One region of the Bacillus cereus group sp. BfR-BA-01316 genome, then DNA from elsewhere that is predicted to be linked to it. Evidence: predicted binding sites of a transcription regulator. Region 1 holds the regulator's gene; each other region holds the start of a gene.

Region 1 (11,166 bases):
CCAGCAAGGTCCGCAGATCCACCAAAGAATGATGGTACAGACTCTGAAATAGCATTAATTACAGCACCTGAAGAATTACGTGTTGCTGCTTTTGATCCTAATTCATAAGTTGGTAAGCTTTGTTCCCAACCTTCTGGAAGAAGACCGTTCATTGCTACTTGCAGTTCGTTTGCTAATTCTGGATATGCTTGTGCATATTCACCGAGCATCGTGTTCCATGCAGCTTGCGTCGTTTCACCAACATCTTGTACTGTTTTACGGAAGTTTTCATATACTTCTTCTGCTACATGGAAGTCTTGTTCAGCATTCCAAGCATATGCTTCTTTTGTTAATTTTGTTTCGTCTACACCAAGTGGAGAACCATGTGAAGCTGATTTCCCTGATTTGTTTGGAGAACCGAAACCAATTGTCGTTCTTACTTCAATTAGCGTTGGGCGTTTTTCGTCAGCTTTCGCTTCTTCAATTGCTTTTGCAATTGCTTCAATATCGTTTCCATCCTCAACACGGATTACTTGCCAGCCGTATGCTGTATAACGATCTTCTACACTTTCAGAGAATGAACGATTTAAATCGCCATCTAATGAAATGTCATTAGAATCGTATAACACTACAAGACGACCTAATCCTAAGTGTGCAGCTAATGAAGATGCTTCAGCAGAAACGCCTTCCATTAAATCGCCATCACCACAAATAGCGTATGTAAAATGATCCACTACATTGTACGCATCACGATTATACTTTGCTGCTAAATGTCTTTCAGCCATCGCCATACCAACAGCTGTTGCAATACCTTGTCCAAGTGGACCAGTTGTTGAGTCTACACCTACTGTGTGACCATACTCAGGATGTCCTGGAGTTTTGCTTCCCCATTGACGGAAGTTCTTTAAATCATCCATTGTTAAGTCATAACCAGATAGATGAAGTAGGCTGTATAGTAACATTGAGCCATGACCTGCAGATAATACGAAACGATCGCGGTTAAACCACGTTGGGTTATTTGGATTGTGTTTCATAAATTGAGTCCATAATGTATAAGCCATTGGTGCTGCACCCATTGGCATTCCTGGATGACCAGAGTTTGCTTTTTCAATCGCATCAATGGATAATGTGCGAATCGTGTTGATAGAAAGTTGTTCGATTGAATGTGACATGCTATTCTTCCCTTCGCGTATGTTAGTAAACGTTTTATACATTTATATGATAGCTTCCCACGCAAGATTATACAACATGTATCGACAAATATGTTGATGTTTTTTTGGTTTTTTATAAAAAACCCAATGATTTCGGTAATGTATGGGCATTCAATATGACATACTTTTTCATTGTTTTTATTTTAGAAAGAAAGGGAATAATCTGTATTTTTATACAAAAGAAGCACCTTATGTGGGTGCTTCAAAAAACACTTATACGATTCTCTTTCGAATCGAGCTCGAAATAAAGTCAATAATAATCACCATCAAAATAATTCCTAGTAAAATAATACCTACACGGGACCAATTTCGTGAGCTTAGTGCAAAAATTAAAGGCGTACCAATTCCGCCTGCTCCAATAACTCCTAAAATCGAAGCGGAGCGTACATTAATTTCAAACCTATATAACGTATATGACAAGAAATCCGGTAATACTTGTGGTAATACTGCATGCCAAAGTATTTGAAAACGATTCGCTCCTGTTGCAATCAACGCTTCCGTCGGCCCTTTATCTATATTTTCAATCCCTTCCGAATACAGTTTTCCTAACATCCCAATAGAATGCAGTCCTAAAGCTAATACACCCGCAAAAGACCCTGGACCAACAGCCTTTATAAATAAAAGTGCCATAACTAACTCCGGAAACGTACGAATAAAACTTAGTACAAATTTCCCTGTTCCAGAAGTCACTTTTCCCGTACTCATATTTGTTGCTGCCCAAAATGCAAATGGTACAGATAAAAATGCTGATATAAATGTACCTAATATTGCGATTGCTAACGTATCAATTAAACCATGCAATAAATCTTCGCCATCCGGTAATGACACGTACGACCAATCTGGATGTGACACCCCTGTAATAATCGCTTTTGTAATTTCGCCAGCTGTATCCTTTATTCCTTCTAGCGGTACTCCGGAAAATGCCCATACATATAGAACTACAAGTGCAATAAAAATAATCCAACGATATAAACTCGGTTTCCTTGGTTTCGGTACCACCATCTTCAGTTCACTCATCATAATTTCTCCCGTAACAATGTACTTATATAGTCAATTACCAATACAACAACGAGTGTATAAATAATAATAGAAGCAGTTTGTTGATATTGTAAAAATCCAAGCGTTCGATCATAATATAATCCAATTCCCCCTGCTCCAACTAAACCTAAAACGGCTGCTGCACGTACATTCACCTCAAATGTATACAGAACATAAGAAACGAAGTGTGCCTTCACCTGCGGGATTACTGCATATACAATCCACTGCACCTTATTTGCTCCTACAGCAGTCATTGCTTCTAATGGACCTGGGTCAATCGATTCGATTGATTCATATAATAACTTCGCAACAAGCCCAACAGAGAAAAAAGTAAGCGCCAAAATACCTGGAAGTGGTCCGATTCCAAAAATCGCTACAAAAATAGCTGCTAATAATAGATCTGGTATCGTTCGAATTAAATTTAAAACGAACCGAGCCGGACCATATAAAGCCATATTTGAAAACACATTACTCGCCGCGAATAATGCAAGAGGAATAGCTAAAATCGCACCTAAAGTCGTTCCAATAATAGCCATACGAATTGTGTCTAACATCGCCGTTGTGATCACCTGAAAATAGCCCCAATCTGGTGGTACCATCTCCTTCAGCAAATCCATCATATTTGGAAAGCCTGTTACAAGTTTCGAAAATGATGCATCTACCTGTACACTACTACCCCACAATAATAAAATGATAATAGTAGCAGTTAACATATGCTTCAGTTTACTTGGTGGTTTCGGTATCGTTTTCGAATGTATCGTCACATCATTCATTTGACCGCCACCTCTAACAATTCACTGTTCTGAATTGAGTTCCCATAAATCTCAGCAAATTTTTCATCCGTTGCCTCTACTACAGATCCATTAAATACAATCTCACCTGCATGTAACCCGATAATGCGCGTCGCATACTCTCTAGCCAAATCAATAGAATGTAAGTTTACAATCATCGTAATTCCCAAATCTTGATTAATTTTCTTTAAATCATCCATTACCTGCTTCGTAGTAAGCGGATCTAAAGAAGCGACAGGCTCATCGGCTAAAATAATTTTCGCCTCTTGCGCAAGTGCCCTTGCAATTGATACCCGTTGCTGTTGTCCTCCCGATAACTCATCAGCCCTCGCATATGCTTTCTCTAATATATTCACTCGTCTTAAGGCTTGAAAAGCAAGCTCTACATCGTCTTTAGGAAATAGTCCTAGCGTTGTACGTAATGTAGAATGATATCCAACACGTCCAGCTAATACATTTTTTAAAACAGTAGATCTCTTCACAAGATTGAAACTTTGAAAAATCATACCAATGTCTCGTCGCATGCATCGTAACTCTTTTCCTTTCGCAGCGGTAATAGATTCTCCATCAATAATAATTTCTCCACCTGTAATTTCATGAAGTCGATTAATCGATCTGAGAAGTGTTGATTTTCCGGCCCCAGATAACCCTACCATAACGACAAACTCGCCTTTTTGAATTTCCATATTAATATTATTCAATCCTTTTGTACCGTTCGGATAAACTTTGGAAACATTTCGAAACTCAATCACGCCTTTTACCTACTTTCTACTTAATTATAAAAGCCGAAAAACGGCCCACTAACTGAAAATACACACACTTCCAGTTAGTCGCCATTTTCAATGAACCTGTAAAATATCCATATGTATTATTGCGTTTTCACTTTCTTTCCATAATCGCGAACGATATCAAATTTACTATCATCAGATTTAATATAACCTTCATGGGAATATACTTCTTTAATAATCTTTTGTCCCTCTTCACTCTTTCCAATTTCGATAAATGCGTCTTGTAATTTTTCACTCCATTCAGCATCTAAGTCGGAGCGTACAGAAATAGTATCGTTAGGAATTTTTTCTGTGAATTCCACAATTTTTGTTTGATCAAACACATTAGGATAGTCTTTTTTTACAATATTACGAGCATCTTGGAACACAACCGCAGCATCTACATCCCCGTTTAAAAGAGCGATAATAGATTGGTCATGCCCTTTTAATGTAACAGGTTTCACATCTTTTAATGGATCTATCCCTTCCTTAACCAATACAGCGGCAGGCCACACATATCCTGCTGAAGATGTTACATCTTGATAACCGATTTTTTTACCTTTTAAATCTTTCACACTATTAATGTTAGAATCTTTCTTTACAACAAACTCAGATTTATAATAATCTACTAAGTCTTTTGTTGGAGCTCCTGTTGCATCATCTACTCCAAATCGTTGTGCTTGTAAAATTACATTTGCGGCCTTTTTCTCATGCGCTAATACATATGCCGTTGGAGGCAAGAAACCTACATCTACTTGTTTTGATGCCATCGCTTCTACAATCGTATTGTAATTCGTCGAAATACTAACTTTTACAGGGATATCTAGCTTATCACTTAACAGTTTTTCTAGTGGTTTTGCTTTCGCTTCTAACGTATCAGCATTTTGCGACGGTACAAATTGAACATTTAACGTCTTGGGCACGTACCCTTTTTTCGTATCTTCACTTTTATTTGCACTCGATTCCTTAGTTCCACACCCACTTAATAATCCCGCTGCTAATACAACCGATGTACCCATTGCAAAAACTTTTTTCAACATGTTAAAGCCTCCATTTCCCTTGTTATAAATTTACTTTTTGTAAACATGTAGAAATATATCACATATTTTCCCACACAATTATTCATTTACAGAATCTTTACACATTCTAAACATTCCAACCAAACTTCATTTCACATATCTGATATGATTAATCGTAAGATAACAATAGAAAAGGTGGATTATGTTGGATCAAAATCGATTTGTAACTATTAACATCTTATTAACGAGCGATATACATGGTAATGTTTATCCGATTCACTATCAAAATAACTTACCAGCAGACGTAGGACTATCCAAAATTTCCACACTCATTAAAAAAGAGCGTTCTACAAATGAGCATGTGATTTTAATTGATAACGGTGATTTCATCCAAGGAACCCCTTTCACTTATCACTATGCTACTTATGAAAAAGATAAAAAGAACCCAATGGCCTTATTAGCTGATTATCTAGATTATGATGCTGCAATTATTGGAAATCATGAATTTAATTATGGGATGGACATATTAAACAATGCTATTTCAACTGCCAATACCCCCTATTTATCAGCCAATATTTTAGATAAAAACATAAAGAAACCGTATTTCGGAAAACCTTACATCATAAAGCAAATTGAGCCCGATATCAAGATTGCTATTTTAGGGATAACAACACATTACATCCCAAATTGGGAGCAACCTCATCATATTGAAGGTTTACTATTTGAAGATGCACTAGAAACAACAAAAAGGTGGGTTTCTTATATTCATGAAGAGGAGAAACCTGATTTACTAGTCGTAGCCTACCACGGGGGATTTGAACGTGATTTACAAACTGGAGAACCTACTGAAGCTTTAACAGGTGAAAATCAAGGATATGCAATGTGTCATGAAATTGACGGTATAGATATTTTACTAACAGGTCATCAACACCGAACGATTGCAAACGCTAAAATTAATGGTGTTACAATTTTACAAGTTGGCTGTAATGGACAATCATTAGGAAAAGTGAAAGTTACATTTGAAAGAAATAATAATGAATGGATGCCGACAGAATGTCATTCAGAAATACTATCTGTGCAGAGGATCCAGGAAGATGAAGCTGTCCTTTCACTTGTGTATGATTACGAGGATAAAACACAAAAGTGGCTTGATCAGCCCATTGGGGTTATTAATGGAGACATGCAAATTTTTGATGCTATACAAACGCGTCTACAAGACCATCCCTTTATTGAATTTATTAATAAAATACAGATGGATGTAGCAGAAGTTTCTATTTCTTGCACAAGTTTGTTTCATAATGAATCTCCTGGTTTTCCAAAACATGTCACAATGCGTGACATCGTGTCTAATTATATTTATCCAAATACATTAAAAGTTATTCGAGTGACTGGGGCAGATATAAAAGAAGCTCTCGAACTCTCCGCCGCTTATTTCACACTACAAGAAGACGGAAACATCATTGTAAACCGTGCCTACTTAGAACCGAAACCGCAGCACTATAATTACGATATGTGGGAAGGGATTTCATACGTATTAAACATTTCAAAACCAATTGGCGAAAGAGTTACTTTTTTAGAATATGATGGACTGCCTATCAACACGAAGCAAGAATACGATGTCGTTATGAATAATTATCGCGCAAGTGGTGGCGGAAACTTCCTTATGTATCAAAATAAGCCCGTTATAAAAGACATACCAATAGATATGTCTGAACTTATCACTAACTATATATTGAAGCATAAAACGATAGAAGCAACAATAAATCATAACTGGAAAGTTATTAAATAGCGAATCTGTCTATTAATATCAAAAAAAGATGGGCTATGCCCATCTTTTAATTTAATTTTGCATTATCTTGCTTTTTTAAAGCTTTTAATTTCGCCGGTGTAACATCCGTTCCTTCTTCGTTAACGACTTTAATTCCTTTTAATTCGTTTAACATATTTTGACGAAATCCTTTTAAATATTGTTCACGTAGCGATTGGCGCTCACGTTGTTCTTCTTCAGTTAAGCCTTCAGCTTTTGCTTTTTTCGCTAAGAAGTTAATGCGTTCAATGAGTTCGTGACTTGGCATCTCGAATCCCCCTTCTACTCAAAACTGATTATTATCATACAATAGTTAGTCCTCTTTATCAAGCAATTGCTTTGTATATTCTACATACCTTCGATGTACAGTTGCTTTTGAAACATCATGACCAAAACCACGAAGTGTTGCTGCAATTTCTTCAAAAGTTAATTCATTCCGGCGTAAACGTACAATTTCCTCAATTGGCACTTCTTTTTTCTCACGTCCTATACTTAAATGACGATTTTTCAAATTATTCTCTGGACGAAATCCTTTCTCTACCGCCCTTTGCATGCCACGTTTAATTTTTAAATTGTGGATCTTTCTTTGATACTCTTCAACAATCCCAATTATATTTAGCACCATCGAATCAGAATCTGAAAGCTGTAATTCACCACTATGCGTGTGCGTATAAACTTTTATCCCCTCTTTATGTAAACAATGCATTAATGCGATCTTTGCATTTCCTCTACCAAGACGCGTTTCATCTTGTATAAGTAGTACATCAACTTGTTCATCTCGAATTGTATCTAGCACTTCTAATATGCCATCACGTTCAATTGTATAACCGCTAGCCTGCTCCTCAATTACCTTTGTAACATCCATTTGATAGCGCTCAGCTAAATGCAATAATTCATCTTTTTGACGCAATAATGATGTTTCCTGTTCTTCTTTTGTTGTGCTCACACGTGCATAAATAATTGCATTCATTTTGAACCCTTCTTTCTCACTATATTTTCCTTATAGTGTATCATAAATTCGCCTTTCGTTCGAACTTATGTTTGTAGAATGTTTTTTCGCATGTTATACTTAATAATAAGAAAAATGAAAGAAAACGAGGTGTTAGAAAACATGGAAAAGTTAACGAAACGCCAGCAAGACATTCTCGACTTTATTAAGCTAAAAGTACAAGAAAAAGGATATCCACCTTCCGTACGTGAAATCGGTCAAGCAGTCGGCCTCGCTTCTAGTTCTACAGTGCACGGACATTTATCACGACTAGAAGAAAAAGGATATATTCGACGCGATCCAACAAAACCACGCGCAATTGAAATTTTAGGTAGCAACCGAATGGAAACAGAAACACAATCTGTTATTCAAGTTCCAATCGTCGGAAAAGTTACTGCCGGTTTACCGATTACAGCAGTCGAAAGTGTAGAAGATCACTTCCCACTTCCAGCTAGTATCGTTGCTGGAGCAGATCAAGTGTTTATGTTACGCATTTCTGGAGATAGCATGATTGAAGCTGGTATCTTTGATGGTGATTTAGTTGTTGTTCGCCAACAGCAGTCTGCATACAACGGTGAAATTGTAGTTGCTTTAACAGAAGATAACGAAGCAACTGTTAAACGTTTCTATAAAGAAAAAGATCATTTCCGTCTACAACCGGAAAACTCTTCACTAGAACCTATCATTTTAAAACAAGTGTCAGTTATCGGAAAAGTAATTGGTGTATATCGTGATTTACATTAAAAATAATAAAAAGAAGATAATACCCTTATTTATATAGGGTATTATCTTCTTTTTATATTTTGATAGATTTCCGTTCATTCAAAAGACTTCATTTCATTAATTATTAACGCGTTTCAATAGTAACATCTCCAGCAGCAGTTTTACCGCTAATCTTTTTACTACCATTACCAATCGTTATATTTTTATTTTCTTCATTAAAAATTGTCACGTCTCCAGCAGCGGTTTGCCCAGTTATAACTGCATCTTGTGGTTTTTCCAATAAAGTAATATCTACATCTCCAGCAGTTGAACTTGCCTCTAAATCATATTTAGAATCATGATCAATAATATCTATATCCCCACTAGCCGTTTTTGCTGTTACTTTCCCTATTACTTTTTTAAAATTCACCTCACCAGCTTTTGTAGAACCCTCTACACTCTTTGCTGTTACATGTTTCAAATCCACTTCTCCGGCGAGTGTTTCAACACTTACGCGGTCACTTTTCACATTACTTATTTCTATTTGTCCAGCGGATGAATTTACTTTTATCTCTTGATAAGAACGTTCAGGTACTAATATAGTCAATGTAGGCGTTTGAAATCCGAAATTGTAAAATGAAAAATCAAATGAAACACCTTTTTCTATTTCCCCTATGACTTTTAATGTGTCACCATCTTCAGCAATACGAATCTCCTGTTTACTTACGTCTCCTGTTTGCTTTACATAAAAAGAGGAATCAGGAGATTTTTGGACAACAATATCTCCAGCATCTAACTTAACTTCTACATTTTTTAGCGTTTCGTTTTTAATAACTTCTTCCTTATTTCCTTTCTCTACAGTTTCTACTGCTTTTTTATATGTTTGTGAAATCCCTATTACTCCAATAATGATACAAGCGATAGCTACTAATAATATTTTTTTCATCATCTACTCCCCTTTTATCATTTTGAAGTTCCATACTACATAGCGTACACATAATCTTTTAAACCACTTCGTACTATAATAAGCTACAATACATAACAATAAACCTACTCCAACAAACGTTATACTAACGAAAAGATCCAACCATATAAAAGTACCCATAAATACTTTTAAAATAACGAAAAATGGTGTCACTACACTAGCAATACCACCGACCCAAAAGGAAAATATAAAAGCTATAATTGCAATTAATGGGCCTAACACAATAATAAAATTAAACAAACTAAGTCCAACCGCTGCCATGACAGCTCTTGTTATATTTGAAGTCGATGGATCCTTTTTCATCTCATCAAAGTGATACAAAGCAAGCAAATCTTTCGCAATTACCTTCGGAGAGCCAAGCCCCTTTATTATTTCTGATTCAGTTTTCCCCTCTTCTATCCCAAACTGAAAGTGCTCTTCATAATCAAATAAAATATCTTGTCGCTCTTCTTCTGGTAACTTTCTAAGATGACTTGATAATTCTTTAAGAAACTGCTCTTTACTCATCCCATTCCACCCCTTCAATAATTTCTTGAACACCTTTAGCAAAATCACGCCACTCTGTTACTAATAACGTAAGTTGCATCTCCCCTTGCTCTGTTAGTTGATAATATTTACGGGGCGGTCCTTCCGTGGATTCTTTTAAATACGTTTGAAAATATCCATCTTTCGTTAAACGACGTAATAACGGATATACAGAACCTTCCGATATTAAAAATTTATTAGAGATTTGCTGAACAAGTTCATACCCATAACAATCCTTACGTTTTACAAGTGCCAATACACACAGTTCTAACACACCTTTTTTAAACTGAACATTCAAGGACAATCCCCCTTTCTTATTTCAGTACTGTTCAATACACGGTACCTATTATATCCATAATATACCATTAGGTACTGTTTATTGCAAGGTACTAAATTATATTTATTCCCTAAATTTATAAAACACAAATATAAAAGCCCGAATAAGATCTTTTGTAACTGACCATTATCCGGGCTATCATTCAACTCGAATTACAATAATACAAGATTTCATTCAATCTTTCTCCTCTATGAACCCACTTCCATTTGTGACCCTAATAAATTTCGAAATACACCTTTTCTCTCTTTAGCCAATTGATTAAATTCACCTTTTTGAACAATTTCACCTTTTCCTAAAACAATAACTTGATCTGCATTGCGGATCGTAGATAACCGATGCGCAATAACAACAATAGTCATCGTTCCTTTCAATCTTTCTATTGCTGATTGGATCTTTACCTCATTTTCAGTATCTAATGCACTCGTAGCTTCATCTAATACTAAAATGGATGGTTGTCTTAAAATAGCTCGAGCTAGTACAAGTCGTTGACGTTCACCACCTGAAAGCCTCACTCCACGATCTCCAATGAGAGTATCAAGCCCTTTTGGAAGCATTCGTACAAATTCAGCTGCCGCCGCAAAATCTAATGCAGTCCAAATTTGTTCTTCACTGGCATACGGATCAATCATCAATAAATTTTCTCTTATGCTTGCATTAAATAAGAAAGGATCTTGTGACACATAACTAATAGCCCGTCTCAATGACAACAAATTTTCACTTGTAAGAGGAGTTCCATCTATTAATACTTGACCTTTCTCTGGTTGAATCAATCCCATTAAAACATCAATTAATGTACTCTTCCCAGCTCCCGAATGTCCCACAATAGCCGTCATGCTATTGATTGGTATTTGCACATTAATATTTTGAAGTGCATACAAATGCTCCTTCTTATTATACCGAAAATAAATATCCTTACATTCAATACCCTGTTCTATACAAATCGGCTTTATATGTTTTTGCTGATGTATATCCTGCATTTCAATCGCTTCATTACATTCCTCTTGTAATTCCCATAAT
Region 2 (11,166 bases), on a different contig from region 1:
CTACAGTATTTTGTATAATAGCAGCTTTTTGTGTTACATCAGGTGCAATGTTCATCGCTGCGTCTGTAACAAAAATAAGACGATCGTAATTTGGAACTTCAAACGCTGCAACATGTGAAAGTACGCTGCCCTTACGAAGTCCCCACTCTTTATTTAATACAGCTTTCAAAATATTTGCTGTTGGGATGTTCCCCTTCATTAGCACATCTGCTTCGCCATTTTTTACAGCTTTAACAGAAAGTTCTGCAGCCTCAGCACTTGACGTTGCTGCAATCACTTCAATATGTTCTGAAGTTTGTAACCCATGCTCTTGTAGCATCCCTATTATTTTCTCTTGATTTCCATATAGACGAAATTGAGCTAGCTGTAATTGGATTGCTTTCGCTACAGCTTCAATTACTTCATGATCTTCAGCTACTGCTACAGCCACAGTTTTTTTAGGCTGTCCTGCTGCTTGATCAATTAAGTGTTCTAACTTCATATTTTGTAATCAACCCTTTCCGTCGTCCCTTGTCTATTCATTAAGCAAATATCGTGCCAACTTTCGAAAGTGGTCCTACCAATAATGAAAACGCATTCAAAACGCAGTAAAATCAATACTTTGGAAAACAACGAAATATTCTGTCTCGTTTTGTCACTTTTTGTATACCATGCAATAAATTGCACGGTACGCAATTTATTGCATGCTATTTTTTGCACAGTCGTACTTTTCTAGCTTGTAATATAAGTTTCGAACTGAAATTCCTAACGCTTTTGCAGTCTTCGTTTTGTTCCCATCAAATTTCTCTAAATATTCACGGATAATATTCCCCTCAAATTCTGTCACCAGGTTTTCAAGGGCCTTCTCTTCTAATTCAGGTAATAAATTATTTTGTTTCGTCTCTACTTGTTCTTCTTTATGCAAAGGCGGTAAATGATGTACATCAATATATATCTCGTTATAATTCATAAAGATAATAGCTCGTCCTAAAATATTTTCAAGTTCCCTAACATTTCCTGTCCATTCATATGATTGTAAATACGAAACGGCTGAATCGGTGAGTCCTTCTACATTACGACCATAATCTTGATTAATTTTTTGAATTAACCTTTCTGCAATCGCTGGTATATCTCCTTTACGCTGACGAAGGGAAGGAATTTGAATCGGGATTTTATTTAAACGATAATATAAGTCCTCTCTGAACTTCCCTTCTAAAATAGCTTTTTCTAAATTCACATGCGTCGCAGCAATCACTCGAACATTAATAGGTATCGCTTTCGTTCCCCCTACTTTCACAATTTCTTTTTCTTGTAATACACGAAGGAGCTTCGCTTGCGTATTTGCAGATAACTCTCCGATTTCATCTAAAAAAACACTTCCATTATTCGCTTCTTCAAAGAATCCTCGTTTCCCGCCTCTTTTCGCTCCAGAAAACGCGCCTTCCTCATAACCGAATAATTCACTTTCTAATAAGGTCTCAGAAATAGCAGCACAGTTTACTCGTACAAACTTATTGTATTTTCGATTACTACTGTTATGAATAGCGTGCGCAAATAACTCTTTCCCCGTACCAGATTCGCCTCTAAGTAATACTGTGGCTGGTGTATTCGCTCCAAGTTTTGCCTGTTCAATAGCTGCCGTCGTTTCATCTGAATCGCCAACAATATCATCAAATGAATATTTCGCTTCTAACGTTCGAATGATTTGTCTTGCCCTATTCAATTCATTTGTTAACTTTTGAATTTCTGATACATCGCGAATTACCCCTACGCTTCCTTTCAATATTCCATCAACAATAACTGGTGCTACATTTACAATTACATCCCGCTTCTTTTGCCCAATCTTCATATGTATTCCTCGTACCGCTCGGCGCGTCCGAAGTACTTTCATATGCATACTTTCACCTTCTACAATATCAGTTGTAGCCGGCTTTCCTATAATATCCTCTTCGGTTAAACCCGTTAACTTCGTATAAGCAGGGTTTATAACTAATCCTCTTCCTTTCTCATCAACAACCGAAATCGCTTCCTCAGATGAGTTAATAATCGCCTCAAGTAGCGTTTGAATTTCTTTTAAATCTGTAACTTCTTCCGCTAAATCTACAACTTCTGTAATGTCTTTAAAAATCGCAAATGCGCCTTGAACTTCTCCATCTTCTTTTAATATCGGGATACGCGTTGTAATGATCTTATTTTCATTCTCTAACGTCAGTTCATGATTCACTTCTATTTTTTTCGTGCGTATAATACGAAGCAACTTACTCGTTGGAATAACTTCTAAAATATATTTTCCTATCGCCTCTTCTTTCTTATATCCGATAATACGCTCTGCACTTTTATTAAACAGACGAACTTGTCCCTCTTGATCTATAACAATCATACCGTCATGCGTTGAATTTAAAATTAAATTCCCTTGTTGTGTCTGTTCTTCTAGCTTCCCAATTAAGCTTTCCTTCTCATGCGCTAGTCTCGTAACAATTTTTGCAATATCCCCTGGTATAAGAAGGGTGTCTTTATGCTTGCTTCCCAATAAAACTTTATGTAAATCATAATCACCTGTCATATCAAACATTACATCAATATGCATAGAAAGAAACGGAGTTACACTATCACCAATCAGAATCCCATATTCCTTTGCAATTTGTAGTCCTTTCGCCATTGGATTACTATCAATAATCCCTATAATTTGAAATATATTCGAATTTTGTAACAGACTCAGCAGTGTACTTCCACCTTCACCCGCTCCAACAATTAAAACTTTTTGTTTCATACATTACACTTCCTCTCGAAGTATCTCTGCAAAATTTTTCACATCCTTATCTTACTCGTTCAACAACCTCTTGACAAACCCCCTTTTCATATAACATCATTAAAATAAACAAAATAATCTGAAAAGGAGCGTTATGTATGCAGCGTTACCTCGCTCTATTATTAGCACTCATCCCGATTTCATTAGCCGTGCTTGGTATTAAACTAATGAGAGATACTGTATTTGGGATTTTATTCTCCCCAATCCCTATATTATGGTTACAATTTTTAATCGGCGCTCTTTGCTTTGCACTCGGGTTTTATATTTTCGGCGGCTTCGTCTTACACAGAGATCGTAAGAGAAATAAAGTACAAGCCCGCTTCAGAAGATAGAACAAAGTTTTCACATACCGATAAAAAAATGAGACCATTATATTAGGTCTCATTTTTTATCGGTAATAAAGTTCTTGCTGTTTCAGGATAATCAGTAATAATCGCCGATATGTTCATATCAAAATATTTACGCATAAGCGTTTCTTCATTTATCGTGTAAGGACGAACCTCTACACCACTTTCCATCGTTAATTCAGCGATGGCATCTTGAAGATAACGATAATTCGGATGAACTGCAGTAGCACCCATCTTTTTTGCATATGCCCACGGGCTATGCAAACCTTCACGATACAAAATAGCTGTTTGAATATCAGGAGCTATCATATGGCACCTCTTCATACTGTAGTGATTAAAGGAAGAAAAAATAGTCCGATTCTCTAAACTAAACTTACGTACAAGCGTTATTACTTCTTCCTCTAAGCCTCTATATGGAATTATATTATTTTTCAGTTCAATATTAAGTAGCAATTGCGTTTTTCCAAGCCATTCCAGTACCTCTTCTAAAAGAGGGATTTTACAAAAACCTACTTTTTCACTAAATTTATAACTTGCATCTAACTTACATAAATCTTCGTATAAATAATTTCGAACAGCACCTTTTCCATTCGTCGTTCGATTCACAGTTTCATCATGAATGACGACAACTTTTCCATCTTTCGTTAATTGAACATCGAGTTCAATTCCGTCTGCCCCGAAAGCCTCCGCTGCTTCAAATGAAATCATTGTATTTTCCGGATACGTTCCCGCCGCACCACGATGTGCAAATATAAGAGTCATCCTCACTCCCCCAATCTTATGCTATACTATACGAAAAAGGAGGTACTTCTATGAGACCATTACAAATTTCTCCAGACACTGCAGTCCGCCTATCAAAAGCGTTAGGTGTTCCACTTGAACAACTTATGCATATGCCACAGCATATTTTAATACAAAAGTTAGTTGAATTAGAAAAACAAAATAAAGACGAAGAATAATATAGTCCTGTTTTGCAGGGCTTTTTATTATCACCCATTATATCACGGATAACTTACCCACTAAAATTATGAATGCATGGAACAACAAAATAAAAGATCAACGAGTGTTTTAAACTCATTGACCTTTTATAAAAAAATTTATTTTGAATATACTAATCTCAGCTAGCCTTATGTTCAAGTCTTAGCTTATCCGCAACCATTGCGATGAACTCGGAATTCGTAGGTTTTGCTTTGGACATCGATACAGTATAACCAAATAAGGACGAAATAGAATCAATATTCCCACGGCTCCAAGCTACTTCAATTGCGTGACGGATTGCGCGCTCGACACGACTTGCTGTTGTATTATATTTCTTTGCGATATCTGGATATAATACTTTCGTAATAGATCCTAGTAATTCGATATCATTGTACACCATAGAGATTGCTTCTCGTAAGTACATGTACCCTTTAATATGAGCTGGTACACCAATTTCATGAATGATACTTGTAATACTCGCATCTAAGTTTTTCGGTTTTCCATCGATCGTTGTTGCTGATCGGAAAGATGGTAATGGACGTTTAATAGTAGCACTTTCCTTACCACTAACTTGACGAATATGACTTGTTAAATTCTCCATATCAAATGGTTTTAATATGAAATATGATGCCCCTAAATCAACCGCTTTTTTCGTCACATCTTCTTGTCCGAATGCTGTCAACATAATAACGCTAGGTTGTCTTAACCTTTCAATATGTCGCATTTTCTCTAGCACAGCTAGACCATCTAGATGTGGCATAATAATGTCTAAAACGAGTATATCCGGCTGCTTTTCTTTCAATAAGTTTAAACATTCTTGACCATTGTAAGCAGTTCCGATAACTTCCATATCATCTTGGGCAGCAACATAACTCTCTAGCATCGATACCAATTCTTTATTATCATCCACAAGACATACTTTAATTTTCTCCACAGTTTTTCCTCCCTTACCGAATCGATTCTTCCGACATGTGTAAGCTTCTAGGCTACATGAATTGTTCGACAATTGTGTGAAAATTCCCTTTAAAGTTTCTTACTTTCCGATAAAATCACAAAAAAATATGTTTATCGTTCATTTTTTTACTTTCGCAACACATTCCATCATAGAATTACAGCGAAACGTTCAACCCTTTGCTTATATCTTACAACAAAAAACAGCTCTTGCGGAGCTTTTACAAAATTTCAACGAATTTTTCAAAAGAAAAGCGAGCTAATATGTATTAGCTCGCTTTTTTCTCTTGATCATAAATATTAATTCCAGCCTCATGTAACATCCATTCAATATGAACACCGTATCCTGACGTTGGATCATTTATAAATACATGTGTAACCGCACCAATTACTTTCCCATTTTGTACAATCGGACTTCCACTCATTCCTTGTACAATACCACCCGTTTTTGCTAGTAAACGTTTATCTGTCACTTTTATAACCATACCTTTTGTTGCCGGGAACTTTTGTGGTACCGTACTAACAACTTCAATATCAAACGCTTCCACCTTATCTTGATCAATAACTGTTAATATTTTCGCTGGCCCTTCTTTTACTTGATGGGATAATGCGATAGGCATTGCTTTATCCATTATGCCGTTTGTCATATTTGTGTTTAATTTCCCAAAAATACCATACGGGCTATTTATTGTAATATTACCAATCACTTCACGATCCGGTGAAAATCTTGCTAATTTTTCTCCCGGGTTCCCGTGACTTCCTCTTTCAATAGACGTTACTGTCGAACGCATAATTTGTCCATCTTCTACTTGAATTGGCTTTTTTGTATCATTATCGGAAATTACATGACCAAGCGCTCCATATTTCATAGAATCTGGATGTACAAATGTCATCGTTCCGATACCAGCTGCTGAATCACGAATATACAGTCCAATTCGGTAAGAGGATTCACCATTGTCTTTTTGTGGTGTTAGCTTAGCACGAATATATTTTCCATCTCTTAATAAAACAAGATTAAGCGGTTCACCTGTTTCTCCACTATTATGAATAAATGGTGCTACATCACTCATTCTTTCAATTGTTTTACCATTGATTTCAGTAATCATATCTCCAATCTGTACACCAGCTGTTTCACCAGGAGATACTTTACCCTTTTCAGTTTGAATTAAATGATGGCCTACAACAAGTACACCTTTTGTGTTCAATTTTACACCAATTGATTGTCCACCTGGAATAACTTTAAAATCTTTTAATACTTTCACATTTACTTTTTTCACTGGAAAACCAGCAAGTTGAAACACCATATCAGCTTCACCATTTTGGTGAGAATTTACCATAAGTTCTTGTTCATTTGAACTTACAGTAAATACATTACGATTTGTAGATGCAGCCTTAAAAACTGGTAATGATGCTATTTCTGATTGTTGTCCTTCAAAAACAACAAGTTGCTTCGGCGATGAAATAAACGTTCGAAGCGGTTTAAAACATCCAATAAAAACTAGAGAAACAAGGAGACAAAGACCTATTATTTTTCGAAATCTTTCTAATTTCAATTTGTTCACTCTCCTCGCTCCTACCCCACATTCAGCCTCTTGGCTTCACTTTTTAATCTCTCCTTGCAGTGCTTTATTTATAACCGGAAGAATTAAGAAATCGTCATTTGAGAAAAAAAGCTATCCATTACTGGATAGCCTCTGCTGTCTGTTTGAAATGATGCGCTTGCGTAAGTAGCTCTTTCGCATGCTCTGTCGTTAAATCTGTAATTTCAACACCAGAAATCATTCGAGCAATTTCTGTTACTTTTTCATCCGTACTTAACACAGTAACCGATGTAATCGTCCGATCATTAGCCACTTGTTTTCTAATAAATAAATGCGAGTCCGCCATTGAAGCTACTTGAGGTAAGTGCGTAATACAAAGTACTTGCGAGTTTACTGATACACGATAAATTTTTTCCGCAATAGCCTGTGCAACCCGACCACTCACACCCGTATCCACTTCATCAAAAATAACAGATGCAACACCTTGATGCTTAGAAAAAATGCTTTTTAAAGCTAAAATAATACGAGATAACTCTCCGCCAGAAGCGACCTTTGAAAGTGGCTTTAACGGTTCACCCGGATTCGTTGAAATATAAAATTCCACATGATCGTAGCCATCCGCCGTAAGTTTTACCGGTGTTCCTTCCACGAGAGGTTCTTCTACATTTCCTACCCTCTTCATAATTCTCACTTCAAATTTCGTTTTTTCCATATATAGTTCTTTTAATTCTTTATGAATAGCGCTTGTAAGATGGTCTGCAAGCTCATGACGCATAGTACTTAACAACGTTGCTTCTTTTACAATAACACCTTCTAATTTCGTTAACTGCTTTCTCGTCGTTTCAATATGTACGTCTTTATTTTCAATCGTAAAAATTTCTTGTTCGATTTTATCAGCATACGCTAAAATCTCTTCTACAGTATTTCCATACTTTCTCTTTAACATACGGATTTCATTCAAACGTGTTTCAATTTCATCTAGACGTTTCGGATCATATTCCATCATATCTAACTTTTCTCTAAGCTGGTATGCAACTTCTTCTAATAAGTAATAACTATTTGCAATTGAATCATGATTTTCTTGATACGCTTCATCTAAGTGCGTAATACTCTCCATTTGTCCCATTGCATTTCTTACGTGATCTAATCCCTGTCCGTCTCCACTTAACGAACGATACGCATCTCCTAATGCTTTATAAATCTTTTCAAAATTGGAGATTTTTAATCGTTCCTCAGTCAATTCATATTCTTCATCCATTTTTAAATCTGCCTTACGAATTTCTTCATGTTGGAATTGAATTAAATCTAGACGATGGGCCATTTGTTGTTCATTTTCACTTAAAGATTTCAGCTGTTTTTTTAACTTCTCATAGTCTGTATATACATTTTGATATATGTTCAATTGTTTAACAATGCGATTTCCATCAAAATGATCAAGCATAAACATATGACGCTCTTCATTCATTAAATCTTGTGTTTCATGCTGTCCATGAATATCAACTAGCGTTTTTCCAATCTCTTTTAATATGCTGAGTGTAACAAGTTTCCCATTTACACGACAGACACTTTTTCCGTTCGCAGCGATGTCACGCTTCAAAATAATCATGCCATCTTCTATTTCTATATCTAACTCTTCTGCCTTTGCGATACATGGATGCTTGTCATCTTCTACATAGAATAATCCTTCTATCTCAGCCTTTTCTGTTCCATATCGAACAAATTCTGCTGAACCACGGCCACCAACAAGCAAACTAATTGCATCAATAATAATAGATTTTCCAGCTCCTGTTTCACCACTTAAAACGGTTAAACCTTTTTGAAAAGAAATATTTAATGCCTCAATAATAGCAAAGTTTCTGATCGATAATTCCGATAACAATGCCCCATTCACCTCGTTATAAACTAATCCCCTATTAAGGGCTTTTCTCAGTATTCTTCATTCAAATAGTTATACTGTATGTTTGTATGTATAAATTACTCTTCTAACCCGCTCCATTGTACCAAACATTCGTTTTACGGGTCAATCCACCTATTTTCTAACTTCATTCAAAAAAAATAATGTATTGTATTTGAAAATCCGTATTTTTCGCCAATAAAAATATCTTGTTTACTTTCCACTTTACAGAGGAAAGTAAACAAGATTTTTCTGTTACAGCATATTTAAGAAACGATCAGAGACAACACCTGTATCTTCAGGTGTACGGCAAATAATTAAGCAAGTATCATCACCACAAATGGTTCCGACGATCTCATCCCACTCTAAATGATCAATAAGTGCACCAAGTGAATGAGCGTTACCAGGCAATGTTTTTAGCACAAGCATATGTCCTGCCGTGTCTAATTTTACAAATGAATCCACTAGATTTCGTTTTAATTTTTGCAACGGATTAAATCGTTGATCTGCTGGCAAGCTATATTTATAGCGACCATCATGTAACGGCACCTTCACTAAGTGCAGTTCTTTAATATCGCGCGATACTGTTGCTTGCGTTACATTAAACCCCACATTACGTAAAATATCAACTAGTTCATCTTGTGTTTCAATTTCTTTGTTCGCAATAATTTCCCTGATTTTAATATGGCGCTGACCTTTATTCATACATTTGCACCTCACACTATCTCTTACCATAGTTTAAACATTGGTATACTTCATTTATTTATGTTAACGTATAATCCGTTACTTGTACACAATTGTTTTTACAATTATAAAAACAATCATTATAGGATTACAACAAAAAGAGGAACAACATATGTTATTCCCCTTTCCCTTTTTGTTTTAGAACATCATGCGCTTCTGTAACAACTTGCTCAATAGAAACTGGAGAATGATTTTCGCCATTCTCACGCTCACCGTGCCACTTTAGATGAATTAAAAATTCAATATTTCCATCTCCACCCGTAATTGGTGAGAATGTTAAACCTTCGACATTATAGCCTTCCTTAAGAGCAAAATCGACAATCATTTCCACGACAGCTTCATGTACCTTTCTATCACGAACAATGCCTTTTTTCCCGACTTGTTCTCGTCCAGCTTCAAACTGAGGTTTAATCAATGCAGCTACATCACCATTTGGCATAAGCATTGTTTTTAAAACCGGCAATATAAGCCTTAATGATATAAATGAAACATCAATACTTGCAAACTGCGGTAAACCACGCTCTAAATCTGCCGGTGTCACGTAACGGAAGTTCGTTCGTTCCATCACAACAACACGCTCATCTTGACGCAATTTCCACGCAAGTTGATTATATCCTACATCTAATGCGTAGGATAACTTCGCCCCATTTTGAAGCGCACAGTCTGTAAAACCACCAGTTGATGAACCAATATCTATCATAACTTTATCTTGTAAATCAAGTTGAAATGTTTCTAATGCCTTTTCAAGCTTATAACCACCACGGCTTACATACGGCATAACTTGCCCTTTCACCGTAATCTCCGTATCTTGCGAGATTTTCTCCCCTGGCTTATCGAGTCTCATTTCATTCGCATATACAAGACCTGCCATAACAGCACGTTTAGCCTTCTCACGCGTTTCTATAAGTCCTCGCTCTACTAATAGTACATCTACTCTTTCTTTTTTTACGCTCATTTGTTACGCCCTTTTTTGTTTTGATGGAATCATTGTATGAATACGGTCTACAACAGCATCTGTCGTTAAACCAATTTCTTCTAACAGTTTTGTTACACTACCATGCTCTATGAAGCGATCAGGAATACCCATTCGTTCAATTAAAGCACTATGGTATCCGTTCTCAGAAGCAAATTCAACTACTCCCGTTCCAAAGCCACCGATTAAACAAGCCTCTTCAATCGTTAAAATCGGTATATTTTTCCCTAAAAGCTCATGTAAGTATGCTTCGTCCATCGGCTTAATAAAGCGAGCATTCACTACTTTCACTGATACTCCAGCTTGTTCAAGACGCTCAGCTGCTTCCATTGCCATCGAGATTGTCGTACCAAACGTTAAAATTGCTGCTTGTGTGCCTTCTTTTAACGTTTCCCATGTACCAATTGGAATCGCCTTTAATTCTTCATCCATTTGAACTCCAAGTCCATTGCCGCGTGCATAACGTAAAGCAATCGGTCCATCTTCGTATTGCATCGCTGTATATACTAAATGTTGTCCTTCATTTTCATCTTTCGGCATCATAAGTACCATATTCGGCAAATGACGTAAAAACGAGATGTCAAATACACCTTGATGCGTTTCACCGTCTGCTCCAACTAATCCAGAACGATCTATTCCAATGAAAACATTTAAATTTTGGCGACAAATATCATGAACAACTTGGTCATATGCTCTTTGTAAAAACGTTGAATAAATTGCTAAGAATGGCTTCATTCCTTGCGTTGCCATACCAGCAGCCATTGTTGTAGCATGCTGCTCTGCAATACCTACATCAATCATACGATTCGGAAATTCTTTTTGGAATTTCTCAAGTTTCGATCCAACAGGCATTGCAGGCGTAATTGCAACGATACGTTCATCCGTTCTCGCTAGCTTAAGCACTGTTTCACTAACAACAGCACTCCATGCTGGTGCAACTTCCTTCGGTT
Region 3 (11,166 bases), on a different contig from region 1:
TGAATACGTCCGTCCTGTACTAGTTTATCAAGAGCGATACGAGCTGTTTCACGACGAATCGGGTCAAATCCAGATAGAATTACCGCTTCTGGTGTATCATCGATAATAAGGTCAATACCTGTTAACGTTTCTAACGTACGAATATTACGACCTTCACGTCCGATAATACGTCCCTTCATTTCGTCATTTGGAAGATTTACAACCGAAACGGTTGTTTCAGCAACATGATCAGCTGCACATCTTTGCATTGCAAGAGATAAAATCTCTTTTGCCTTCTTATCCGCTTCTTCTTTCGCGCGAACTTCACTTTCTTTTACCATAACGGCAATTTCATGAGAAACTTCACTTTCCACTTTACCAAGAATAATTGCTTTCGCTTGTTCGCGGGTCAGATTGGAAATGCGCTCTAATTCCGTTTGTTGCTTTTGAACTAACTCTCCCACTTTGCTTTCCAACTCTTCAATCTGTTGTTGTTTCGCTACAAGAGATTCCTCTTTCTTTTCTAACTGTCGCTCGCGCTTATCGAGCGTTTCGTCTTTACGATCAAGGTTCTCTTCTTTTTGCATTAAACGATTTTCTTGTTTTTGTAATTCGCTTCTACGGTCACGAATTTCTAATTCAGCTTCTGTACGAAGTGTATGAATTTCATCCTTTGCTTCTAAAAGCGCTTCTTTCTTAAGTGCTTCAGCATCACGATTCGCTTCGTCTAGAATACGTTTTGCTTCATTAGCTGCACCATTAATCTTCGCTTCAGCAATAGACTTTCGAACAAAAAAGCCAACAACTGCACCGACTGTTGCAAGCAAAATGGAGATGAGTATCCAAACTGTACTACTCATGATTTCACCTCCCCTTGCTATGAATGAAAAAAGACTGTCGGCATGTACATTGAATTACAACGTACAGCAAAGACCGTCGCCCCGCTTTTTTAAGGGACTTTCTTCATTTCACAATTAAAATGTCATATTATTATTTCGGCAAGATTTAAGTCTTACTCCGAATATTACTTCTCTTCTTGAGAAGAGTGTATCGTATATAAGAAAAAATATACATTCTCATTGTATCTATCGCAATTTTCATTGTCAAGCGTTGTCTACTTTTACTTTCTTTACCTTCAGCCCTGAATCTTATATGGATTAAAAAAATAGACGGCATATTATCCTGGAAAACCTTAGAAAATCCCAATTCATTCACTTAAAATATATGAATATTCCCCTTTACACATAGCCTTTTGGATAGAATAAATATTTTATCTTCAGCTATATACAACGCTTTCATAGTGGATTAAAAAATAAAAGACACGGGACCGTGTCTTTTATTTTTTAATCTTGACGAGTTGAATCTTCCGTGTCTTCAACACCAGAGTTTTCACCAATTCCGTGATGTTCACGAACAAAGAAGGCAATTTCCTCTCTTAAATCCGTATTCTCTTTTAAGAATTGCTTCGAATTTTCACGACCTTGTCCTAAGCGTTCTTCATTATAAGAGTACCAAGCACCGCTCTTTTGAACGATATCAAGTTCAGAAGCCATATCTAAGATTTCACCTTCTCTTGAAATACCTTCTCCGTACATAATATCAACTTCAGCAACACGGAATGGCGGTGCTACTTTATTTTTAACTACCTTTACTTTCGTTTTATTACCAACGATGTCATTACCTTGCTTTAATTGCTCAGCACGACGTACTTCAAGACGGACAGTTGAATAGAATTTCAATGCACGACCACCTGGAGTTGTTTCTGGGTTCCCGAACATAACCCCAACTTTTTCACGAATTTGGTTGATAAAGATTGCGATTGTTTTTGATTTGTTGATTGCACCTGAAAGTTTACGAAGTGCTTGTGACATTAAACGTGCTTGTAAACCAACGTGAGAGTCACCCATGTCCCCTTCGATCTCAGCTTTCGGTACAAGAGCTGCTACAGAGTCAATTACGATAATATCAACCGCGCCACTTCGTACAAGTGCTTCTGCGATTTCTAGTCCTTGCTCCCCTGTATCAGGCTGTGATAATAGTAATTCATCGATGTTAACACCTAATTTTTGTGCATATACAGGATCCATTGCATGCTCCGCATCAATGAACGCTGCTTGTCCACCTTGACGCTGTACTTCCGCGATTGCGTGTAATGAAACTGTTGTTTTACCTGAACTTTCAGGTCCATAAATTTCAATAACACGGCCACGTGGGTATCCGCCTACCCCTAGTGCCACATCAAGTGCTAAAGAACCACTTGAAATTGTAGAAATTCTACGCTCCGCTTGTTCTCCTAATTTCATAATTGAACCTTTACCGAATTGCTTCTCTATTTGTTTTAACGCCATATCTAATGCCGCTTGACGATCGCTCATTCAAAATTCCTCCTTAACTAAATTGCTAATCTTATTATACCTATTTTCAATTCAATTTGCCAACAAAAATCGAACATTTATTCGATTTTTTATTTTATATCGAATAAAACTAGGTTTTCCAACAAAAAAAAGCTAGAAGAAATTTATATCTCTTCTAGCTTTTTAAATAAATGATAAAATCCATATTTTGTAGAGCGTTCTCTAATTTGTTGACGACTTCCACTTAAATTAAGCGAGAAGACTACAGCTGGTTCATCTTTAATCACCAATCCAATAAATACTGTTCCTGGTTCTTTCTGCTCTGAAGCATCCGGTCCTGCCACCCCAGTGAAACTAATTCCGATATCTGCTTTTAACAGTTTCTTTACATTTTCAGCAAGATAACGAGCACACTGTTTACTAACCGCGCCGTCAGTACGCAACACTTCTTCAGGTACATGTAAAATTTGTTGCTTCACATCATTTTGATAACAAATGACACCGCCTTTAAATACAGACGAAACACCAGCATTTTCTGTTACTTGATTTCCAAAAAGACCACCTGTTAAACTTTCTGCACACGCTAAAGTTAACCCTTTTTCCTTCAATAGCCTTATTACCTTGTAATGAAGGAAATCTTGGTCATATCCGTAGAAAAATTCTCCTACTCTTTCTAAAATCAAATCTTCCACATGCTGAATCAGTTTCTCCGCCTCATCAGCATCATGATGTTTGGCAGTTAAACGTAATGTCACTTCTCCATCATTTGCAAGTGGTGCAATGGTTGGGTTCGTTTGTCCATCAATTAAATCTTGAACTTTCACCTCTAATTGAGATTCCCCAATACCGAAAAAACGAAGAACACGAGAATAAATATTTTCCCCCGTTGTAAACTTACATAAAAAAGGCTCTACGTAACTTATATACATCGGCTTCATTTCTTTTGGTGGTCCTGGTAATAAAATATAAACTTTTCCGTTCTTATTTAACCCCATACCAGGCGCCATACCGTGATCATTCGCAAATACAGTCGATCCATTTAAAACGAGCGCCTGCTTTTTATTATTCTCTGTAAATTCACGGCCTGTACGCTTAAAATAATCGCTTATCGATGTTAATGCCTTTTCATCATACACAAGCTCTTCATCTAAACTAGACGCTATTGTTTCTTTCGTTAAATCATCTTTTGTCGGTCCTAATCCACCTGTAAAAATGAGCATATCGGCTCGTTCTTCAGCCAATTCAATTGCCTTCTGTAATCGCTTGTTATTATCCCCAACAACAGTATGGTAGTACACGTTAATTCCGATTGAAGCTAACTTTTCAGATAAAAACTGGGCATTTGTATTTGCAATTTGTCCAAGTAATAGTTCCGTTCCAACCGCAATAATTTCAGCATTCATCCCAATTCCCCCATAAACTTCTATTTTGAGTTTACAAAAGCATCTTTATTTTTCCAGAAATAATCCCATCCTGAAATAACGGTAAAGAATAATGCAATCCATATGAAAATATCTGCAACTGGAATATGAAGTAAATTTAACGGTACATCATGCAATAAGTATGCTGCAATCGCAATAATTTGTGTCCATGTCTTAATTTTCCCTAGCTGATTTGCTGCAACTACTTCCCCTGTCCCAGCAAGTACAAGGCGTAAACCTGTTACTGCAAACTCACGGCTTATAATTACAATAACGATCCAAGCAGGTACATATTGCATCTCTACCAACGTGATAAGTGCTGCAGAAACAAGTAATTTATCTGCTAACGGGTCAAGGAATTTCCCTAAATTCGTTACAAGATTATATTTTCTTGCATAATATCCATCAATCCAATCTGTAGCTGAAGCAATTATAAAGATTAGTGCTCCTACTAAATGTTGAATTGGTAAATTGACATCACCAATTGCATATGAGCCCCAGTTAAAGGGCGCTAGCATAATTACCATAAAAATTGGAATTAAGCAGATTCTAGATATTGTAATTTTATTTGGTAAATTCACAGCTATTCCTCCATCATGTCAAAAACATTTGTTCATTGAAAAAAGTCATCGAAGCGATGACTGTTATTGTGCAGGTTGCCCTATCCCTAGATTTTTAATCAAGAATTTCTGATGATAATTCTCTTCCGGATTCAATGGGAATGTAACGACTTGGCCATTCAATTTAAATTCAACATTCGGTGCACTTCCTATATTAAGGTTTACCTCTTTCGCTGTTGATAAATCATATTTTTGGGTCTGGCCTGCCTGTAAAGTACCGCTAAAGATATCATTTCCTGCCTCATTTTTAATACCTACATAACTTGCGTCTTTTGTTGTAATTTCCAATTCTAACGCTTTATTATTATGAATTTCCAAAGTAGATGTTATCTTATCGGTTCCAACTAACTTAATTTCATTCTCACCAGTTGGCTGTCCTTTTTGTTCCTCTTTCTTTGGTTCTTCTTTTTTAGGTTCTTCCGCTTTCACTTCATCTTTCTTCGTATCTAGCGGAGAATCTTTTGCTTTTTGAACCTCAATTTTCTCACTTTGAGCATTTGGAACTTGCCTATCATCTTTTCCAGTTAACGCTTGAATAACAAACCAGACTACCACTCCAAATGCGATTACTAACAACACAATCAAAATTTTCGGCATATGATCTGCAATTGGCCATGATGAAGATTTTTGCATTGTTTCTTGTGTTTTTTGTCCGGTTGATACTTGTGGAACTTCACGATTTTCAGATTGTGGTATCGTACTCTGATATTCTACAAGCAGTTCCTCTCCATTTAATCCAACAGCATCTGCATATTGTTTAATGAATGCACGCGCATAAAAAGCTCCTGGCAACACATCATAATTGCCTTCTTCAATCGCTACTAAATGGCGTTTTTGAATTTTTGTAATCTCATGCAGCTGATCAATAGACAAGCCTTTCGCTTCTCTTGCTTCTGTCAGCTTTTGTCCTAATTCCGTCACTACTAACACCTCAATATTTCTTTAAAAGTCGAACATAGAGAAATTATTTTGCGTACCTTGCTCAATTTCATCTACTAAATTATATTGAATTTCTTCATCATAATCGTTACGCAATTCGATAATATAATCAAAATCATCCAATGTGTATTCTGACTGACTCACAAACACATCCGGATGTTCCACAACTTTCGTTGCAGGCAATCTCATGATTTCACGAACGAGCTGCCAGTGTCTTTCATTGGCACGCTTTGTCGACACAATTCCATCTAGTATGAAAATATTATCGTCGCTATACTCATCTTCAATCAATTGGCTACGAACAGTTTGCTTAATGAGAGTAGATGATACGAATAACCATCTCTTATTTGCACAAACACTTGCGGCAACAATAGATTCTGTTTTTCCGACACGAGGCATTCCTCGTATCCCAATTAATTTATGACCTTCTTTTTTCATTATCTCCGCCATAAAGTCTACAAGTAATCCTAGTTCATCACGCACAAATCGAAATGTTTTCTTATCATCTGCATCTCGTTGTATGTACCTACCATGTCTAACTGCTAGCTTATCTCTAAGCTTTGGTGGACGATATTTCGTTACCGTTATATTATCCATCGTATTTAAAATTGATTCAAGTCTAGAGATTTGTTCTTGATTATCACACATAAGCAAAAGTCCACGTCGTGCATTATCTACACCATTAATTGTGACAATATTGATGCCAAGCATACCGATTAGCGAAGAAACGTCACCAAGTAAGCCAGGTCGGTTTTTATGTATTTCATATTCAAAATACCATTCAATCATCCAAAATCACTCCCCCACGCTTACTTTACACCTACGTACTATATTATATGATTTCACCTTAATAGGGAAGCTAAATGTATAATCTATTCCTCCTAATTATTATACAAAAAAAGTAGAGAGGATCTTCTCCTCTCTACTTTTACTTATGTTGTACAAACTTCACCATTAAATTTGCGATTGTATGTTGCTCTTGTTCATCAGCAACTTTCCAAAGCTCAGCTAATAATTTTTCTTGATCATTGCGAGCTTCCACTTCATTAGCTAGATAATCTCCCACACGAAATGCCATATCTGATACTGCACCACCATCAAGCCCTTTTCCCTCTGCTTGCTCTAAACGTTCTCCTAAAAAGCTCTTCCACTGATCAAAGTTTTCTAACACTGTCATGTTTAAGCACCTCACTATTTAGTAATAGAATCATGCTTAATTTGTACAATTTCTTGTTTTTTATGTAAGAATTTTTTAGCAATGCCAACCGCCATTCACTCCGATAATTTGCCCCGTAATATAAGAAGCTCCCGGTGAAACAAGGAAGGAGACTGTTTTTGCTACCTCTTCGGGTAGTCCTATTCTACCTAATGGAATATCTTCAGCAATTTCATTTTTATCATCTTCTGAAAATACATTTAACATTTCTGTTTCGATTGCACCTGGCGCTACCGCATTAACGCGCAATCCACTTAAAGAAACTTCTTTCGCTAAAGCCTTCACATAGGAATTTTGTGCACCTTTTACCATTGAGTACAGCACCTCACAAGATGCTCCTATTTGCCCCCATATGGATGAAATAATGACAACATTACCACTTCTCCGCCCAATCATCGGTGGAAGCGCCATCGATAAAAGTCTATATACACTCTTCACTTGAAGCTCCACCATATAATCTAATTCTTCATTCGTAACATCTGTTACTAATCCAAAGATACTCTTTCCAGCTGCGTATACAATAACATCAATAGGATGTTCGATTTGTCCCCACAATTCCTCCGCTCCATCGATAGAAGCTAAATTTGCTTGCACAGGAATCACTGCATCAAATTCCTTTTGTAACTCCCTTACCTTGTCTTCGCTTTTATTGTAATGAATATAGACTGTATAACCATCCTCGATTAACTGCTTCGAAATAGCAGAGCCAATCCCTCCGCTTCCTCCAGTTACTAATGCATACTTTTTCATAAATTCCCTCTCTTATCTTTTATGTATAAATAAATAATACCCTCATCTTACCATTTGGCAATAACACAACGTTAGATGAGGGATATAGATACTGCGTTTTTTATTCACATATTACTTCACTTTTTTGGTAACACTTGGCAGACACTCATTTTCTCTTCAATTAATAATGTTTTTGCTGCTTGTTGTAGGTCTTGAACAGTTAATCCTTCTAACACTGTAAGAGCATCAAATAAACTAGATTCATTAAACGCATATCGTGTAAACTGATTTGCAATATATTCAGGTGAATTCAACGATCGTAAAAATCCACCAATTTTCTTTTTCTTCACCCGTTCCAGCGCCTTCTCATCTAACTGATCATAATTCGTTTGTAGTAAAATCCCTTTTAATCGCTCTGCCAATTCATCAGGGTGCTTCGTATCTCCACCAACCATTGCAAAACCGAAGTTATTTTCTTCTGTATAGTCATACGAGAATGAATCATCAATAAGACCTTCATTATATAAAGATTCGTAATGAACTGACCCTTTTCCAAATAAATAATCTAAAAGTAATGTAAGCGCAATTTCTTGTTTTAACAGGGCTTTCCCTTTTTCTTTTAAATTCGTTGCCTTAATACCAACTAAACATTTTGGAGTTTGAACAGGCATTGAAATAATCTTTTTCTTTTCATTTACTTCTTCTGGTTCCTCTTCAAAAGAGCGAACGATTTCCGATTGATTTTCGTAATCTTTTTTCGCTTGATTTTCACGAACTAAATCCATTGTTTTTTCAGGATCAATCGCTCCAACAACAAATAATAACATGTTGCTCGGATGGTAAAAAGTCTCATAACATTCATACAGTAGGTCTTTTGTAATTTTACTAATAGACTCAATCGTCCCGGCAATATCAATTTTAATTGGATGTTTCACAAACAAACTATCGATTAACCCAAAGTATAAACGCCAGTCTGGGTTATCTTGGTACATTTGAATTTCTTGACCGATAATACCTTTTTCTTTTTCAACCGTTTTTTCAGAGAAATACGGTTCTTGTACAAAGTCTAACAACGTATTTAAATTTCTCTCTACATTTGATGTACAGGAAAAGAGATAAGCGGTTCTTGTAAAAGATGTAAAAGCGTTCGCTGAAGCACCTTGTTTACTAAACAATTGAAAAGCGTCATGGTCCTCTTTTTCAAACAATTTATGCTCAAGGAAATGAGCAATTCCATCTGGGACACGAGTCATGTCTTCTTTTCCAAGCGGAACAAATGTATTATCAACAGAACCGTACTTCGTCGTAAATGTTGCAAATGTTTTGTTGAAGCCTTGTTTCGGTAAGATATATACGTCTAATCCATTCGGAAGTTTTTCATAATATAGCGTCTCTTTTAATTGCTCATACACAATTTTCTCCATTTATTCTCCCTCCGTTCCATGTAAAAAGTAAATTGTATCCAGTTCAATATTATTAGCAACTTTCACAATCTCTTCTTTCGTCACGCTTTCTATGCCCGTTAGCCATTCTTCAACTGGACGCGTACGCTCCGAGATTACCCCGTGATAAAGCATTTCAACAAAACCACGTGGTGTATCAATTGCCTCTAAGATTTGATTTTGAATTACACTTTTCGTTTGCTGAATCTCTTCCTCTGAAAAATCACCACTTTGCATTGCTTTCATCTGTTCTTTAATAATTTCAACAGCCTTTTCAAAGTTCTTCGCTTCAATCCCAGACATAACGAAGAGCAAACCTTTATGACTTTCAAATCTCGATGCTGCATAGTACGCTAAACTATTTTTTTCACGGACATTTACGAATAACTTCGAATGAGAAAACCCTCCAAATAATCCGTTAAACAATTGTAATGCAAAATAATCTTCATCTTTATACGTAATGAATGTGCGATAGCCGATATTTAATTTACTTTGCTTTAGTTCTTGTTTTTCAACAATTTCTTTTTCTTCATTATTTCGTTTATGAAGAAGTACATTTCTTTCTTTCACAACACGAGGTGAAATCGAAAAATACTTATTTACAAGCTCCACGGCATCTTCTGAAATGTCACCAATGATGTATAAATCCATTTCATCTTCAGCTAACACTTTTTGATAATATTGATACAAACTTTCATTTGTAATAGAAGCAACACTTTCTTTTTTCCCATTTGCACTTAAGCGATATGGTTCTACTTTGCACATTTCTTCAATTAAACGCTCGTTTGCATAACGCATTTTATCATCATAAGTAGCTTCAATTCGTTGCAAGAGTGCTCGTTTCTCACTTTCTACAATAGAAGATAGAAAACCGTCCCCTTCTGTTGCTGGATTTAAAACAATATCAGATAACATAGAAAGCGCTTTTTCAAATAACGGTGGTGCATCGCGTAAATACGTTTCATTTGCAATGTCTACATAAATAGAGATGATATGGTCTTCCCCTTTTTTACTTACATCTACCGCTAAAGAAGATCCATATAATTCTTCTAAATATTGACGAAGACGAATTACAGAAGGCAGTTTTTCTGTCGCACTTTGCAATACGTATGGCAATAAGGCACGCTCTGTCACCGTCTCCTCATTTAAAGGTGCTTTAAAACGAAATACAAAGGTATTTGTTTTATATTTATCAGTCGGAATAATATGTACTCGCAAGCCACCTAATTCATGTAGTTGCTGTTCCATTAGTTTCATTAATAGCCCTCCTTTACGTATGTAGGAATATTCCTCTTCAATATACAGTTTTTAGAAATAAAAAATCAACTTTTCTTCCTTATTATGCTTACATTTGAGTCTTTCTAAAAACTTTAATATGTAAGGAACATAGTAAAATTCCGTATTAAATATATTCTATGTAAAAAAGCCCGCACTAATGTGCGAGCTTTTCTTATACTTTTTAAATACTCATCGTTTTCCTTTTTCATAAGGCGTTCCTAATGCTTTCGGAGCCTCAGATCGGCCTACAAAACCAACAAGTGCTAATATTGTAAATACATACGGTAATATCGTTAAGAATACACTTGGAATTTCTTTTAATACAGGAATTGTACCACCTGTTATCCCAAGTGATTGAGCAAATCCGAAGAACAGCGCTGCTCCAAGAGCACCAAGTGGATTCCATTTACCAAAGATCATAGCTGCTAGCGCTAAGAAACCTTGTCCAGTAATTGTAGCACCTGAGAAGTTACCAGAAATCGACATTGCAAAGACCGCACCACCCACTCCTGCAAACATTCCAGATATACAAACTGCAATATAACGCATTTTATATACATTAATCCCCATCGTATCTGCGGCCATTGGATGTTCACCAACAGCACGAAGACGAAGACCGAATGGTGTTTTATAAATAATGTACCAGACAACAAAAGCTAAAATAATAGCAATATACGATGTTAACGGTACATTTGAGAAAAAGATTTTCCCGATTACCGGAATATCCGAAAGTCCTGGAACATCGATTTTTTCAATTCGGTATTGAATAAAATCAGTCTGTCCTTTACCAAAGATTTTCTTAATCGCAAATACTGTTAAACCGAGAGCCAAAAAGTTAATCGCTACCCCGCTTACTACTTGATCCGCGCGGAATGTAATGGATGCTACTGCGTGAAGAAGTGCAAATAACCCACTACCAATAGCTGCAAATAATAGTGCAATCCAAGGAGTCATCGCTCCCCACGTATCACCCATTAATAACGTTGTAACGATACCAGTAAATGCACCAAATAACATTAAACCTTCTAATGCTATATTTACAACCCCAGAACGTTCACTGAACACTCCACCTAACGCCGTAAAAATAAGTGGCGCTGCCGTATATAACGTACCAGTCACAAGAATGGCTAAAATATCTATAAAGCTCATTTATTTCCCCTCCTTGCTCATGCGTGTAAGTGCCCAACG

Evidence for each region. The regulator LexA, encoded in region 1, represses DNA repair genes until DNA is damaged. The targets are predictions, from matches to a motif close to CGAACATATGTTCG.
Region 2: a site for LexA is predicted at 8,607-8,620, ahead of recN (DNA repair protein RecN). Genes of this name have one in related genera too.
Region 3: a site for LexA is predicted at 2,425-2,438, ahead of recA (recombinase RecA). Genes of this name have one in related genera too.

The regions. Positions count from the first base shown of each region.
Region 1 covers NZ_JAKUGX010000034.1:35,795-46,960, reverse strand. Annotated here, with positions in the region: gene tkt (transketolase) at 1-1,151, opposite strand, end outside; gene phnE (phosphonate ABC transporter, permease protein PhnE) at 1,404-2,207, opposite strand; gene phnE (phosphonate ABC transporter, permease protein PhnE) at 2,207-3,001, opposite strand; gene phnC (phosphonate ABC transporter ATP-binding protein) at 2,998-3,771, opposite strand; gene MR071_RS21070 (phosphate/phosphite/phosphonate ABC transporter substrate-binding protein) at 3,888-4,826, opposite strand; gene MR071_RS21065 (bifunctional metallophosphatase/5'-nucleotidase) at 5,011-6,594, shown strand; gene MR071_RS21060 (DUF896 domain-containing protein) at 6,641-6,880, opposite strand; gene MR071_RS21055 (YneB family resolvase-like protein) at 6,926-7,582, opposite strand; gene lexA (transcriptional repressor LexA) at 7,724-8,344, shown strand; gene MR071_RS21045 (DUF4097 family beta strand repeat-containing protein) at 8,448-9,251, opposite strand; gene MR071_RS21040 (DUF1700 domain-containing protein) at 9,252-9,794, opposite strand; gene MR071_RS21035 (PadR family transcriptional regulator) at 9,787-10,110, opposite strand; gene MR071_RS21030 (ABC transporter ATP-binding protein) at 10,338-11,166, opposite strand, start outside.
Region 2 covers NZ_JAKUGX010000002.1:40,942-52,107, forward strand. Annotated here, with positions in the region: gene yqiS (phosphate butyryltransferase) at 1-481, opposite strand, end outside; gene MR071_RS01830 (sigma-54 interaction domain-containing protein) at 677-2,749, opposite strand; gene MR071_RS01835 (DUF2627 domain-containing protein) at 2,887-3,120, shown strand; gene MR071_RS01840 (glycerophosphodiester phosphodiesterase) at 3,163-3,897, opposite strand; gene MR071_RS01845 (YycC family protein) at 3,948-4,094, shown strand; gene spo0A (sporulation transcription factor Spo0A) at 4,253-5,047, opposite strand; gene spoIVB (SpoIVB peptidase) at 5,334-6,626, opposite strand; gene recN (DNA repair protein RecN) at 6,745-8,484, opposite strand; gene argR (arginine repressor ArgR) at 8,755-9,204, opposite strand; gene MR071_RS01870 (TlyA family RNA methyltransferase) at 9,359-10,198, opposite strand; gene dxs (1-deoxy-D-xylulose-5-phosphate synthase) at 10,202-11,166, opposite strand, start outside.
Region 3 covers NZ_JAKUGX010000029.1:31,058-42,223, forward strand. Annotated here, with positions in the region: gene rny (ribonuclease Y) at 1-839, opposite strand, end outside; gene recA (recombinase RecA) at 1,323-2,354, opposite strand; gene MR071_RS19405 (competence/damage-inducible protein A) at 2,498-3,736, opposite strand; gene pgsA (CDP-diacylglycerol--glycerol-3-phosphate 3-phosphatidyltransferase) at 3,757-4,335, opposite strand; gene MR071_RS19415 (helix-turn-helix domain-containing protein) at 4,399-5,295, opposite strand; gene MR071_RS19420 (DUF3388 domain-containing protein) at 5,317-6,102, opposite strand; gene MR071_RS19425 (DUF3243 domain-containing protein) at 6,242-6,490, opposite strand; gene ymfI (elongation factor P 5-aminopentanone reductase) at 6,566-7,279, opposite strand; gene yfmH (EF-P 5-aminopentanol modification-associated protein YfmH) at 7,396-8,682, opposite strand; gene yfmF (EF-P 5-aminopentanol modification-associated protein YfmF) at 8,683-9,957, opposite strand; gene MR071_RS19445 (ABC transporter permease) at 10,168-11,127, opposite strand; gene MR071_RS19450 (ABC transporter permease) at 11,128-11,166, opposite strand, start outside.